Regions from separate parts of the Halomonas sp. B23F22_3 genome, predicted to be linked through region 4. Evidence: predicted binding sites of a transcription regulator. Region 4 holds the regulator's gene; each other region holds the start of a gene.
What was found. Region 4 encodes sigma-54, which starts transcription at its own class of promoters, with help from an activator protein. Its sites were predicted from a motif close to TGGCACNNNNNTTGCTNT; they were not measured.
Positions count from the first base shown of each region.

Region 1 (3,192 bases), on a different contig from region 4:
CGAACAGGTCGAAGATCTGGTCGATGACGTAGTCGGGGCGCGCGCCGGGGCGGTCGATCTTGTTGACCACGACGATCGGCTTGAGGCCCTGATCGAAGGCCTTCTGGGTCACGAAGCGGGTCTGTGGCATGGGGCCGTCGACCGCGTCGACCAGCAGCAGCACGGAGTCGACCATCGACATGACGCGCTCGACCTCGCCGCCGAAGTCGGCGTGTCCGGGGGTGTCGACGATGTTGATGTGGTAGTCCTGGCCGTCGGGGGCCTGCCAGCGGATCGCCGTGTTCTTGGCCAGGATGGTGATGCCGCGCTCCTTCTCCTGGTCATTGGAGTCCATGATGCGCTCCTGCCCCTCGGCCTTGCGGTCGAGAGTGCCGGACTGGCTGAGCAGTTTGTCGACCAGGGTGGTCTTGCCGTGGTCGACGTGAGCGATGATGGCGATGTTGCGAAGATTCTCGATCACGACGGGATCCTGCTGACAAAATTGGGGCCGCATTATAGGGGCAGGGCGATGACGGCTACCAGCTTTGTCGCCGTGAATCTTCCGTCACGACCAGATATCAGTGGCTTGGGAGCGGTCGTAAGGCGCGGGAATGCGCCATTCAGGCGTCGACGGCGGTGACGCGTGCCTGGCAGGCATGCAGGCGGGCGATGAGGTCGGGCAGGGCCTCGCCGTCCAGCGACGGGTCGCAGCCACCGATGCGCTCGAACCAGGCGCGGGAGACGCAGAGGGTGTCGGCGAGGGGCTGGTGGCGCAGGCGTTGCCAGAACAGCGTCAGCCGGTTGGGGCGCGCGGTGGTCAGCACCACGGCGTCCCGGCCGTGGTGCTCGATGTCGGCCAGGGTATCCACCAGCCAGCCCGGGGAGATGAGCCGCCCCGAGGCCGGGAACAGCAGGACATCGCCCTGGCTGTGAGCGACCGCCGTGTTGAGGCGGTCGCCGAGGGGGGTGCCCTCGGTGACGATCAGGCGGACATCGTGGCGGCTGGTCATGCGCAGCAGGCGTGCATCGCCGGTATCGTCGGCCAGCAGTACCTCGAGGCGCAGGTCGCGGCGCTGTCGCAGGGGCCTCAGCGCCGCCAGGCGGCGCGGAAGGCCGGCACCCGAGGCGCGGGCATCGAGGATGATGCTGCAGACGATCATGCTCGGGTCGCCTCCCATGGTAGGGCGCAGGGCTCTGAGATGGCGCTCACTCCAGGACCCACGCCACCGCTCCGGAGCCCGCGCCACCCCGGTCGGCGCCGCCATGTAAACGAGTGTAGTTTTTGGTGTTAACACGTATCAACGGACGTCCGACTGATATTTCTGTGTCGCGGACATGACCTTCCGACTGCGTCGGGCATGAGGGAGGTCATCGCTGACCCGCCGGCAAAGCGAATGTCGGCCGAGGAGTGCGATTCAATCTGGTGCGCAAGGCGGTCTTTTTGCACCCTTGTGGTGCGATAAGGCGATCAAGAGGTCATCCCACCGGTGAGAATGGCGATCCTGGTGCATGCTTTTGCGAGAGATGGTCGAGTAAAGCCTATGTCTATCAATGGGTTGTGATTTTTATGCCGCCCGGTGGTGCAAGGTTGGCACGCAGCCTGCATTGTTCCTGGCATGGCCATGATGCGGCAGGGTGGTCGTGGGCACCGGCCCGGCGGCATGCTACAACGTCGTTGGAACTAGCCCGCGCCATTGCCCTGCAACCGCTCACACTTTTCAGCCCAGCTCACTGTGGAGGACCTATGTCCGAGAAGACGCTCGCCCTGATTGAAGAACACGACGTGAAGTGGATCGACCTGCGCTTCACCGATACGCGCGGCAAGGAACAGCACGTGACCATCCCGGCCCGTGACGTCGACGAGGAGTTTTTCGAGAACGGTCAGATGTTCGACGGCTCCTCCATCTCCGGCTGGAAGGGCATCAACGAGTCCGACATGATCCTGCGCCCGGAAGACGGCTCCGGCTTCCTCGACCCCTTCACCGAAGATGCCACCCTGGTGCTGCGCTGCGACATCATCGAGCCGGCCACCATGCAGGGCTACGAGCGCGACCCGCGCTCCATCGCCAAGCGCGCCGAGGCCTTCCTGCAGTCCTCTGGCCTGGGCGACACCGCCTTCTTCGGTCCGGAGCCCGAGTTCTTCATCTTCGACGAGGTGCACTGGAAGTCCGATATCGAGGGCTCCATGTACAAGATCTCCTCCGAAGAGGGCGCCTGGTCCACCGATCGTCCGGTGGAGGGCGGTAACCTCGCCCACCGTCCGCGGGTCAAGGGCGGCTACTTCCCGGTGCCGCCGGTGGACAGCTTCCACGACATCCGCGGCGCCATGTGCAACACCCTCGAGGCCATCGGCCAGTCGGTCGAGGTGCACCACCACGAGGTGGCCAACGCCGGCCAGAACGAGATCGGCGTGAAGTTCAACACCCTGGTCAAGAAGGCCGACGAGGTCCAGGAGATGAAGTACGTGATCCACAACGTGGCTCACGCATACGGCAAGACCGCGACCTTCATGCCCAAGCCGCTGGTCGGCGACAACGGCAGCGGCATGCACGTGCACCAGTCGTTCTGGAAGGACGGCACCAACCAGTTCGCCGGCGACGAGTACGCGGGTCTCTCCGAGATGGCGCTCTACTACATCGGCGGCATCATCAAGCACGCGCGTGCCCTGAACGCCTTCACCAACGCCTCCACCAACTCTTACAAGCGTCTGGTGCCGGGCTTCGAGGCGCCGGTGATGCTGGCTTACAGCGCCCGTAACCGCTCCGCCTCCATCCGTATCCCCTATACCGCGAGCCCCAAGGGCAAGCGCGTCGAGGCCCGCTTCCCGGACCCGACCGCCAACCCCTACCTGTGCTTCGCGGCGATGCTGATGGCCGGCATCGACGGCATCCGCAACAAGATCCACCCCGGCGATGCCATGGACAAGAACCTCTATGACCTGCCGCCGGAAGAGGGCAAGTCGATCCCGACCGTGGCCGAGAGCCTGGACCAGGCCCTCGAGGCGCTGGACGCCGACCGCAGCTTCCTCACCGAGGGTGGCGTCTTCACCGACGACATGATCGATGCCTACATCGAGCTGCTCGAGGAAGACGTGGAACGCATCCGCATGACCACGCACCCGATCGAGTTCGACATGTACTACAGCTGCTGATCCCGCGGCGCCCCGGCGCCGCCCCAGCATCGAAAGAGGCACGCCCCCGGGCGTGCCTCTTC
Region 1 covers NZ_JBIEKG010000003.1:538,576-541,767, forward strand. Annotated here, with positions in the region: gene typA (translational GTPase TypA) at 1-460, opposite strand, end outside; gene ACGTNG_RS08905 (glycosyltransferase family A protein) at 600-1,139, opposite strand; gene glnA (glutamate--ammonia ligase) at 1,724-3,130, shown strand.
Region 1: glnA (glutamate--ammonia ligase) is a predicted target of sigma-54. The motif match lies at 1,569-1,586, and genes of this name have one in related genera.

Region 2 (3,192 bases), on a different contig from region 4:
CAGGCTGTCCGGGACCAGCACCAGCGCCACCGCGGAGAGCAGGGCGCCGCCGCCGAAGGCGATGATGCCGTGGCGCAGCTCGTTCTCGAGCCAGTCGATCGGGATGCACTCCACCCGCGCCAGCCAGGCGCCCATCGGCATCGCCATGCCGGCCATCAGCGTGAGGACGATCACCGTCTGCCAGGCGTCCATGCGTCGTCTCCTCTCTCCATCGGGGCGTGCCGACTCCCCCGGCGGTCGCCTCGATCTCGTCCGGGGGGGCATTCGCGTTCCTTGGGCGGTCGCTTCTGCGCTAGTCTTGCATCATAAAGGGAAACCCATCGGCAACGCAGGAATCGGCGCATGAACAAGGCACTGGCAGTGGTGGCGCTGGGATTGTCGTTGAGCCTGGCGGCTCACGCCCAGCCCATCTACCGCACCACCGACGCCCAGGGCAACGTGGTGTTCACCGACAACCCCGAGGGGGGCGGCGAGGCGGTGACGCTCGACCCGCTTACCGTGGTGCCGAGCCCGGCCGAGACGGCGGGCATGGCGCCCGCCGTGCAGGGCGGACAGGGCGGACAGGGCGAGCCCGACGCGGCCGCCCCGGGGCAGCCGTTCATGCCCTACGATCGCTTCGGCATCCTCTCGCCCGCCCAGGAGGAGACCCTGCCCACCGGCGCGGCCGGCAACGTCCAGGTGACCCTGGGCATCCAGCCCGAGCTGCGCGAGGACCATCGGGTGCGCCTGCTGGTCGACGGGCGGGTCAGCCAATCGGCCATGCATACCGATACCTTCATGCTCAACAACCTCGCGCGCGGGGAGCACGTGCTGCAGGCCGAGCTCCTGGATGACGGCGGGGCGGTCCGCCATCGCACCTCGCCGGTGACCCTCTACGTGCAGCGGGCCAGCGTCAACCTGCCCCGCAACCCCAACAACCCGAGCGGTTAGTTCGCCCCTCGCCGGACGCATCGGCCGCCGTGTCCGGACGGCACCCGTTGGCCCTGTCGCGAGTTCATGCCTCGCGACGACGGACACTTCGATGCCTTCGATCACGCCGACCGGATAAAGGAGGGGGGCGCCTTCGAGGTGCTCGATCGGCTGCGCGGCAAGCCGAGGGAGGAGAGTGGCGATCGCCCGGGCCATCATCGTCCACCCTGGCATCGTCCGCCTCGGCATACCAGGCCCCATTACCCTCCCACCCGGCCCCCCCCGCCCCACTATCCTTCGCCCCCGTATCACCGGCACGCCCCCTAGAAGCTCGCTCGCTTCCCGGGTGATACGCGAATGTAGCGCCCGCTACCGCCCGTGATGCGCCCCGATCGCTCGGCCGGTTGAGGCAGCGAGCGAGGCTCGATGCCCTGGCTGCACGTAAACGGGCGTTCGACGGCCTTATGCACTAAAGTGGTGCGCCAAGATGGGGCGGTCCTGCCCCGGGAAGGCGCTGCCAGCCGCTTCATGAGGTGGCGCGCTTCTTGCAGGTCCTCTCCAGTGCAGGCTCACGGCGCTTCTTCGAAAGGCGCTCATCGGATCGGGCAGGACGGCTTCATGTATCGACGCTTGATGGAACACCTCACCACCGCGGTGCTGCTGCTCGACGGCGAGCTGCGGCTGCGCTGGATGAACCCGGCCGCCGAGGCGCTGCTGGCGATCAGCCTGAGCCGCCTGCAGGGCCAGCCGCTGCCTGCCCTGGTGGAGGGGGAGGAGGATATAGGTGCGCTGCTGGCCAAGGCCCGGGACGAATTCCACCCCTTCACTCAGCGCGAGGCGCGCCTGATCCGGCCCACCGGCGAGCCGCTGACCGTCGACTACACCGTCACCCCCCTCTCCCCGGACGAGCTGCTGCTGGAGATGGAGCCCCGCGACCGGCTGCTGCGGATCTCCCGGGAGGAGGCGCTGCAGACTCGCCAGGAGACCATCAAGGTGCTGGCCCGCGGGCTGGCCCACGAGGTCAAGAACCCCCTGGGGGGCATCCGCGGGGCGGCCCAGCTGCTGGAGCGGGATCTCGCCGACCCCGGTCTGCAGGAGTTCACTCGCATCATCATCGAGGAGGTCGATCGGCTGCGCGACCTCGTCGATTCGATGCTGGGGCCCAACCGGATGATCCGCCACGAGCCGCTCAACATCCACAAGGTGCTCGAGCGGGTCCGCTCGCTGCTGATCGTCGAGCACCCGGCGGTATGGATCGAGCGCGACTACGATCCTAGCCTGCCGGAACTCTCGGGCGACGAGTCGCAGATGATCCAGGCGCTGCTCAACGTGGCGCGCAACGCCGTGGAGGCGATGACCGAGGCCGGCACCGCCTCGCCGCGGCTCACGCTGCGCACCCGCGCCCGGCGTCAGTTCACCCTGGGCGCCGAGCGTCACCGGCTGGTCTGCGAGGTGGCGGTCATCGACAACGGCCCGGGGATCCCCGAGTCGCTGCGCGAGACGCTCTTCTATCCGATGGTCTCCGGTCGCGCCGAGGGCAGCGGCCTGGGGCTCTCGATCGCCCAGTCGATTCTGCACCAGCACCAGGGGCTCATCGAGTGCGATTCGCGCCCCGGCCACACCCAATTCCGATTGCTGATTCCGCTGGAGAAGCACCATGACTGATGCCGCCCGCGTCGTGGTCGTCGACGACGATCGCGCCATTCGCTGGGTGCTGGAGCGAGCCCTGGCCCAGCCCGATCTCGAGGTGGAGACCCATGAGCGCGCCGATCACGCCCTCGAGCGCCTGCTCGAGGATCCGCCCGAGGTGCTGGTCACCGATATCCGCATGCCGGGGCTCGACGGCCTGGACCTGATGGCCCGGGTGCGCGAGGCCCACCCGGAGTTGCCCGTGATCGTGATGACCGCCCACTCGGACCTGGACAGCGCCGTGGCCTCCTACCAGGGCGGTGCCTTCGAGTACCTGCCCAAGCCCTTCGACGTCGACGAGGCGCTGGCCCTGGTGCGCCGGGCGGTGGCCCACGCCCGCGAGCGCAAGCGCCCGGTCAGCGTGCCCGAGGGGCTGGATGCCGAGATCATCGGAGAGGCGCCGGCCATGCAGGAGGTGTTCCGCGCCATCGGCCGGCTCTCCCACTCGCACATCACGGTGCTGATCAACGGCGAGTCGGGCACCGGCAAGGAGCGCGTCGCCCGCGCCCTGCACCAGCACAGCCCGCGCGCCGGCAAGCCCTTCATCGCGCTGAACATGGCGGCGATCCCCAAGGACCTGATCGAGTCGGAGCT
Region 2 covers NZ_JBIEKG010000003.1:542,344-545,535, forward strand. Annotated here, with positions in the region: gene ACGTNG_RS08915 (ZIP family metal transporter) at 1-192, opposite strand, end outside; gene ACGTNG_RS08920 (DUF4124 domain-containing protein) at 343-930, shown strand; gene glnL (nitrogen regulation protein NR(II)) at 1,528-2,574, shown strand; gene glnG (nitrogen regulation protein NR(I)) at 2,567-3,192, shown strand, end outside.
Region 2: glnL (nitrogen regulation protein NR(II)) is a predicted target of sigma-54. The motif match lies at 1,444-1,461, and genes of this name have one in related genera.

Region 3 (3,192 bases), on a different contig from region 4:
GTCCAGCTTCAGCTTGTCCAGGGTCACGATGGCGACGACCACCAGCAGGCCACCCACGGCACCGATCAGGGCGGCGCCCAGGGCGCTGGGCGAGAGCGGGTCGGCGGTGATGGCCACCAGGCCCGCCAGGGCGCCATTCAGCGACATGGTCAGGTCGGCCTTGCGGAACCACAGCTTGGCCAGGATCAGCGCGGCGATCACGCCACCGGCGGCGGCCGCGTTAGTGTTCACGAACACCTGGGCCACGTTGTTGGCGGAGGCGACGTCGGACATCTTCAGCTCGGAGCCGCCGTTGAAGCCGAACCAGCCCATCCACAGGATGAAGGTACCCAGGGTCGCCAGCGGCAGGTTGGCGCCGGGGATGGCGTAGATGCTGCCGTTCTTGCCGTACTTGCCCTTGCGCGGGCCGAGCACGATGACCCCGGCGAGCGCCGCCGCCGCACCGGCGAGGTGCACGATGCCCGAACCGGCGTAGTCGGAGTAGCCGACCTCGGCCAGCCAGCCGCCGCCCCAGGTCCAGTAGCCGGAGACCGGGTAGATGAAGCCGGTCATCACCACGGCGAAGGCCAGAAAGGCCCACAGCTTCATGCGCTCGGCCACGGCGCCGGAGACGATGGACATGGCGGTAGCCACGAACACCACCTGGAAGAAGAAGTCCGAGCGCATGGAGTAGTAGGGGGCGTCATCACCGCCGGCGAGCACCGCCTCGACTCCGTTCTCGCTGCCGATCAGTGCACCCAGGCTCGGCAGGAAGCCGCCGGCGTCGCTGGAGTACATCACGTAGTAGCCGACCAGCAGGTACATGGTGCAGGCGATCGCGAACAGGGCGATGTTCTTGGTGAGGATCTCGGCGGTGTTCTTGGAGCGCACCAGGCCCGCCTCGAGCATCGAGAAGCCGGCGGCCATCCACATCACCAGCACGCCGCAGATCAAGAAGTAGAAGGTATCGAGCGCGTAGCTCAGTTCGGGAAGTTCACTCATGGGTGTCTCTCCACGTCGGGAAGGAAAGGGAGGGGCAGTCAGACGGCATCGGCACCGCGTTCGCCGGTACGGATGCGGATCACGTCCTCCAGCGGCGTGACGAAGACCTTGCCGTCGCCGATCTTGCCGCTGTTGGCCGCGCTGCAGATGGCGTCCAGCACGGTCTCGAGGCGGCCGTCGTCCACGGCGACCTCGACCTTGACCTTGGGCAGGAAGTCGACGACGTACTCTGCACCGCGATAGAGCTCGGTGTGGCCCTTCTGGCGGCCGAAGCCCTTGACCTCGGTGACGGTGATGCCCTGCACGCCGTTATCGGCGAGCGCCTCGCGGACGTCGTCGAGCTTGAAGGGCTTGATGATGGCGGTGATCAGCTTCATGACGGATCTCCCCTGCTTGAAAGTGGGCGGCGTGGTGCCCCCCGAGAAGTGGTTGTCCTGACGCTGCGTGAACCGTGCCACTTCTCATAATAGTGGCGTGAAATCAGTTGTCTGGATGGGGCCGTTGGCTTCTCGTGCGGCGGGGGGCGCGAGTCGGGCGGCGAGCGCGCACTTTTTTAGTGCTTTGCCGTGGCGCATATGCACCATCAGCAGGCAGCGGCGGATGGTGCGCGCTGCCGGTGGCTTGCGTATCCTTTGGCGAGGCATCCATTGACGATTCAGGAGAGACACCATGGTGAGCCACGATCGCATCAGCCGCCTGGCCCAGCAGATCGGCGACCGGCTGCAGGGGGCATCCCAGGCCCCGGAAGAGGTGCAGAAGGGCATCCAGCAGGTGGTCAAGGGCGCCTTCGATCGCCTGGAGCTGGTGTCGCGGGAGGACTTCGACATCCTGATGGACGTGATGCAGCGCACCCGGTCGCGGGTCGAGGCCCTCGAGCAGCAGGTGGCGGCACTGGAAGAGGCTCTCGACACCGCCCCCTCGCGGGAGGCCGCGAGCGCTTCGGCCGAGCCGCTGCCGGAGGCGCTGAGTGCCGGCTCCCCGCAGGAGCCGACCCCCGAGGCAGGCGGCGACGATGCGCGCCCCGAGGAAGACGCCGGCGCCGGCGAGTCCCACCGCTGATCCTCGCCCGGCGTCGGGCGCCCCTTGCCGGCCTGGTCTAGCCTGAGGTCACACAGGCAGCGAGGGATCGCGCATGACGCTGGCAATCATCCACACCCGGGCCGGCCTCGGCCTCGAGGCGCCCGAGGTGCTGGTCGAGGTGCACCTGGCCAATGGACTGCCCGGCATCACCCTGGTGGGCCTGCCGGAGGCCGCGGTGAAGGAGAGCCGCGAGCGCGTCCGCAGCGCCCTGGTCAACGCCGGCTTCGACTTTCCCCTGCGCCGCATCACCCTCAATCTCGCCCCCGCCGACCTGCCCAAGGAGGGCGGTCGCTTCGACCTGCCCATCGCCCTGGGGCTGCTGGTGGCCTCGGGGCAGGTGCCGCCCGAGGCCCTCGACGGGGTCGAGTGCGCCGGCGAGCTGGCCCTGGACGGCCGGCTTCGCCCGCTCAGCGGCGTGTTGCCGATGGCCATGGCCACGCGCCAGGCGCGCCGCCGGCTGATCGTGCCCCGGGCCAACGCCGATGAGGCGGCCCTGGCCGGCGATTTGGAGGTGCTGCCCGCCGATCACCTGCTCGAGGTGGTGGCCCACCTGCTCGGCCAGACGCCGCTGCTCCCGCATCGCGCCCCCGGCCCCGCCCCGGCCTCGACGCCGGCGCCCGACCTCGCCGACGTGCGCGGCCAGCACCAGGCGCGCCGCGCCTTGGAGGTGGCGGCGGCCGGCGGCCACAATCTTCTGTTCGCCGGGCCGCCCGGCACCGGCAAGACCATGCTGGCCAGTCGCCTGCCGGGCATCCTGCCGCCGCTCACCGAGCAGGAGGCGCTGGAGGTGGCGGCGATCCGCTCGGTCAGCGGGCTGTCCCACGCCGCCGAGTGGGGCGTGCGCCCCTTTCGCGCCCCGCACCACACCGCCAGCGCCGTGGCCCTGGTGGGCGGCGGCTCGAAGCCGCGCCCCGGCGAGATCTCCCTGGCCCATCGGGGCGTGCTTTTCCTCGACGAGCTGCCGGAGTTCTCCCGCCACGTGCTGGAGGTGATGCGCGAGCCCATGGAGTCGGGGCAGATCCATATCGCCCGGGCCAACCACGAGCGGCGCTTTCCCGCCGGCTTCCAGCTGGTCGCGGCGATGAACCCCTGCCCCTGCGGGCACCTGGGCGATCCGCGCCGGCCCTGCCA
Region 3 covers NZ_JBIEKG010000003.1:126,412-129,603, reverse strand. Annotated here, with positions in the region: gene amtB (ammonium transporter AmtB) at 1-981, opposite strand, end outside; gene ACGTNG_RS07015 (P-II family nitrogen regulator) at 1,020-1,358, opposite strand; gene ACGTNG_RS07010 (accessory factor UbiK family protein) at 1,651-2,040, shown strand; gene ACGTNG_RS07005 (YifB family Mg chelatase-like AAA ATPase) at 2,114-3,192, shown strand, end outside.
Region 3: ACGTNG_RS07015 (P-II family nitrogen regulator) is a predicted target of sigma-54. The motif match lies at 1,421-1,438, and genes of this name have one in related genera.

Region 4 (3,192 bases):
CCCCGATCCAGGTGGAGGCCGACCGCCTCGACCTCGACGATCGCGCCGGCACCGCCGTCTACACCGGCGACGTGGAGATCCGCCAGGGCAGCATGCAGCTGACCGGCGCGCGGGTGGAGATCCGCCGCAACGATCAGGGCCAGCTTACCCTCGCCACCGCCACCGGCGAGCGCGCCTACATCGAGCAGAAGCCCGCCCCGGACGAGCCGCTGGTGCGCGGCTGGGGACGCACCGTGGTCTACCACGTCGCCGAGCGGCGCATCGAGCTGATCGACCGCGCCGAGCTTCACCAGGGCGGCGACACCTTCGACGGCGGCTACCTCGAATACTTCCTCGACCGGCGCGTCGTCCAGGCGCGCTCCGAGGCGCAAGGCGTCGAGGAGAGCCAGCGCGTGCGCATGACCCTCGAGCCCGAACAGCAGGATGGCCCGTGATGAAGACCCTGAGGGCCGAACACCTGGCCAAGAGCTACAAGCGGCGCCGGGTGGTGCAGGACATCAGCCTCTCCATCGAGCAGGGCCGGATCGTCGGCCTGCTCGGACCCAACGGGGCCGGCAAGACCACCTCCTTCTACATGATCGTCGGCCTGGTGCGCGCCGACGCCGGCGCGGTGCATATCGACGAGCTCGACCTGTCCAGGGCCGCCATGCACGAGCGCGCCCGGGCCGGCATCGGCTACCTGCCCCAGGAGGCCTCGATCTTTCGCAAGCTGTCGGTCGCCGACAACATCATGGCGATCCTCGAGACACGCCGCGATCTCGACCGCGCCGGCCGCGAGCGCCGGCTCGAGGAGCTGCTCGAGGACTTCCACGTGACCCACATCCGCGACAACCTCGGCATGAGCCTCTCCGGGGGCGAACGGCGGCGAGTCGAGATCGCCCGGGCGCTGGCCACCGAGCCCGCCTTCATCCTGCTCGACGAACCCTTCGCCGGGGTCGACCCGATCTCGGTGGGCGAGATCAAGGGCATCATTCGCCAGCTCAAGGCGCGCGACATCGGCGTGCTGATCACCGACCACAACGTCCGCGAGACCCTCGACATCTGCGACACCGCCTACATCGTCGGCGACGGGCGGATCATCGCCGAGGGAGATGCCGAGGCGATCCTTGCCAACCAGCGCGTCCGCGACGTCTACCTGGGCCAGGACTTCCGCCTCTGAGCGCTTCCTCGATCGCAATACACTGATATAAATATCGTTATTCGCCGGCGGCACGCCGTTTGATCCTGGCACGATTGTTGCTATTTCTTCGGTTGCACCCCCCGCGTCCAGCGGCTAGGGTGGGATCTTTCGGCACGTCGAGGGAACTCCTCTCATGGCCATGAAGGCTTCCCTGCAGCTTCGGGTCGGCACCCAGCTGACCATGACGCCCCAACTGCAGCAGGCCATCGCCCTGCTGCAGCTCTCGACCCTGGACCTGCGCCAGGAGATCCAGCAGGCGCTGGAATCCAACCCCCTGCTGGACGTCGAGGAAGAGTTCGGCGAACAGGCGGTGAGCGAGACGCCCGACGACGACTGGGCCAGCGAGATTCCCGACGAGCTCGCCACCGACAGCGACTGGTCCGACACCTACCAGGACCTCGGCAGCGCCCCCGCCGGCGGCGAGGCGCCCGACTTCGAACGCCAGGCCGCGGGCCAGAGCCTCCAGGGTCATCTGGCCTGGCAGCTGGCGATGACCGACCTGGACGAGCGCCAGATGCGCATCGCCGAGAGCCTGATCGACGCCGTCAACGGCGACGGCTACCTCACCCAGCCCCTGGACGAGATCCGCGACGGCCTCAAGGCCCAGGGCCTTACGGGGCTCAGGAGCCGGGAGGTCGAGCAGGTGCTGCTGCGCCTCCAGCAGTTCGAGCCCACCGGCGTCTTCGCCCGCGACCTGCGCGAGTGCCTGATGCTGCAGCTCGCCACGCTGCCCGACGACACCCCGCTGCTGCCCCAGGCCCGCCGGTTGGTCCGCCAGTTCCTCGAGGCGCTGGCCGGCGACGATCGCCGCCTGCTCAAACGCCGCCTGGGCCTCGACGACGAGGCCCTCGACACGGCCATCGGCCTGGTACGCTCGCTGGACCCGCGCCCCGGCAGCGCCTTCGGCGAGGGCGACAGGGACTACGTGATTCCCGACCTCGTGGCCCGTCATACCCGCGAGGGCTGGCAGGTGGAGCTCAACCCCGAGGCCATGCCGCGCCTGCGCATCCAGCCGGACTACGCCGCCCTGATTCGGCGCGCCGACAAGAGCGCGGACAACCAGTTCCTCAAGGACCACCTGCAGGAGGCGCGCTGGCTGATGAAGAGCCTCTCCAGCCGCAACGACACCCTGCTGCGGGTGGGTCGCGAGATCATGGTGCGCCAGCTCGACTTCCTGGAGCGCGGCGAGGAGGCCATGAAGCCGCTGATCCTGGCGGATATCGCCCAGGTCGTGGAGATGCACGAGTCGACCATCTCGCGGGTCACCACCCAGAAGTTCATCCACACTCCGCGCGGCATGTTCGAGCTCAAGTACTTCTTCTCGAGCCAGGTGGGCGGCAGCGGCGATAGTGACGCCCACTCCAGCACCGCGATCCGTGCGCGAATCCGCAAGTTGATCCAGGACGAACCGCCCCGCAAGCCCCTCTCGGACAGCCGGCTGGTTGCCCTGCTCGACGAGGCCGGCATCAGCGTGGCGCGACGCACGGTCGCGAAATATCGCGAGGGGATGGGCATCCCCTCCTCCAGCGAGCGCAAGCGCCTGCGTTGAACGCCGCGAATGGCGTCTCGACGCGCCCGAATCCCGGCCGTCGACGCACGCGCAAGCGATTGAATTGACGCCTTTCGACGAGAGTCTTGTCGCCCCCGACCGAGGGGGTATGCAGGACGCTAAAAAGGGTTACAATCGACTCACACCCCGTAAGAGCAAGGAGCGTGTCATGCAAGTCAACATCACCGGCCATCATGTGGAACTGACCGACGCACTGCGTGACTATGTGCAGGAAAAACTGACCCGCGTCGAGCGTCATTACGACAACATCACCAACGTGCAGGTCACCCTCTCCGTGGAGAAGGAGCGCCAGCAGGCGGCCTGCACCCTGCATGCCTCCGGGGCCGACCTCCATGCCGAAGCCATGGAGAATGACATGTACGCCGCCATCGATGCCCTCGCCGACAAGCTCGACCGTCAGCTGGTCAAGCACAAGGAAAAGGCCCAGGCCCGCGCCCAGGGC
Region 4 covers NZ_JBIEKG010000005.1:295,811-299,002, forward strand. Annotated here, with positions in the region: gene lptA (lipopolysaccharide transport periplasmic protein LptA) at 1-434, shown strand, start outside; gene lptB (LPS export ABC transporter ATP-binding protein) at 434-1,159, shown strand; gene ACGTNG_RS13435 (RNA polymerase factor sigma-54) at 1,314-2,729, shown strand; gene hpf (ribosome hibernation-promoting factor, HPF/YfiA family) at 2,899-3,192, shown strand, end outside.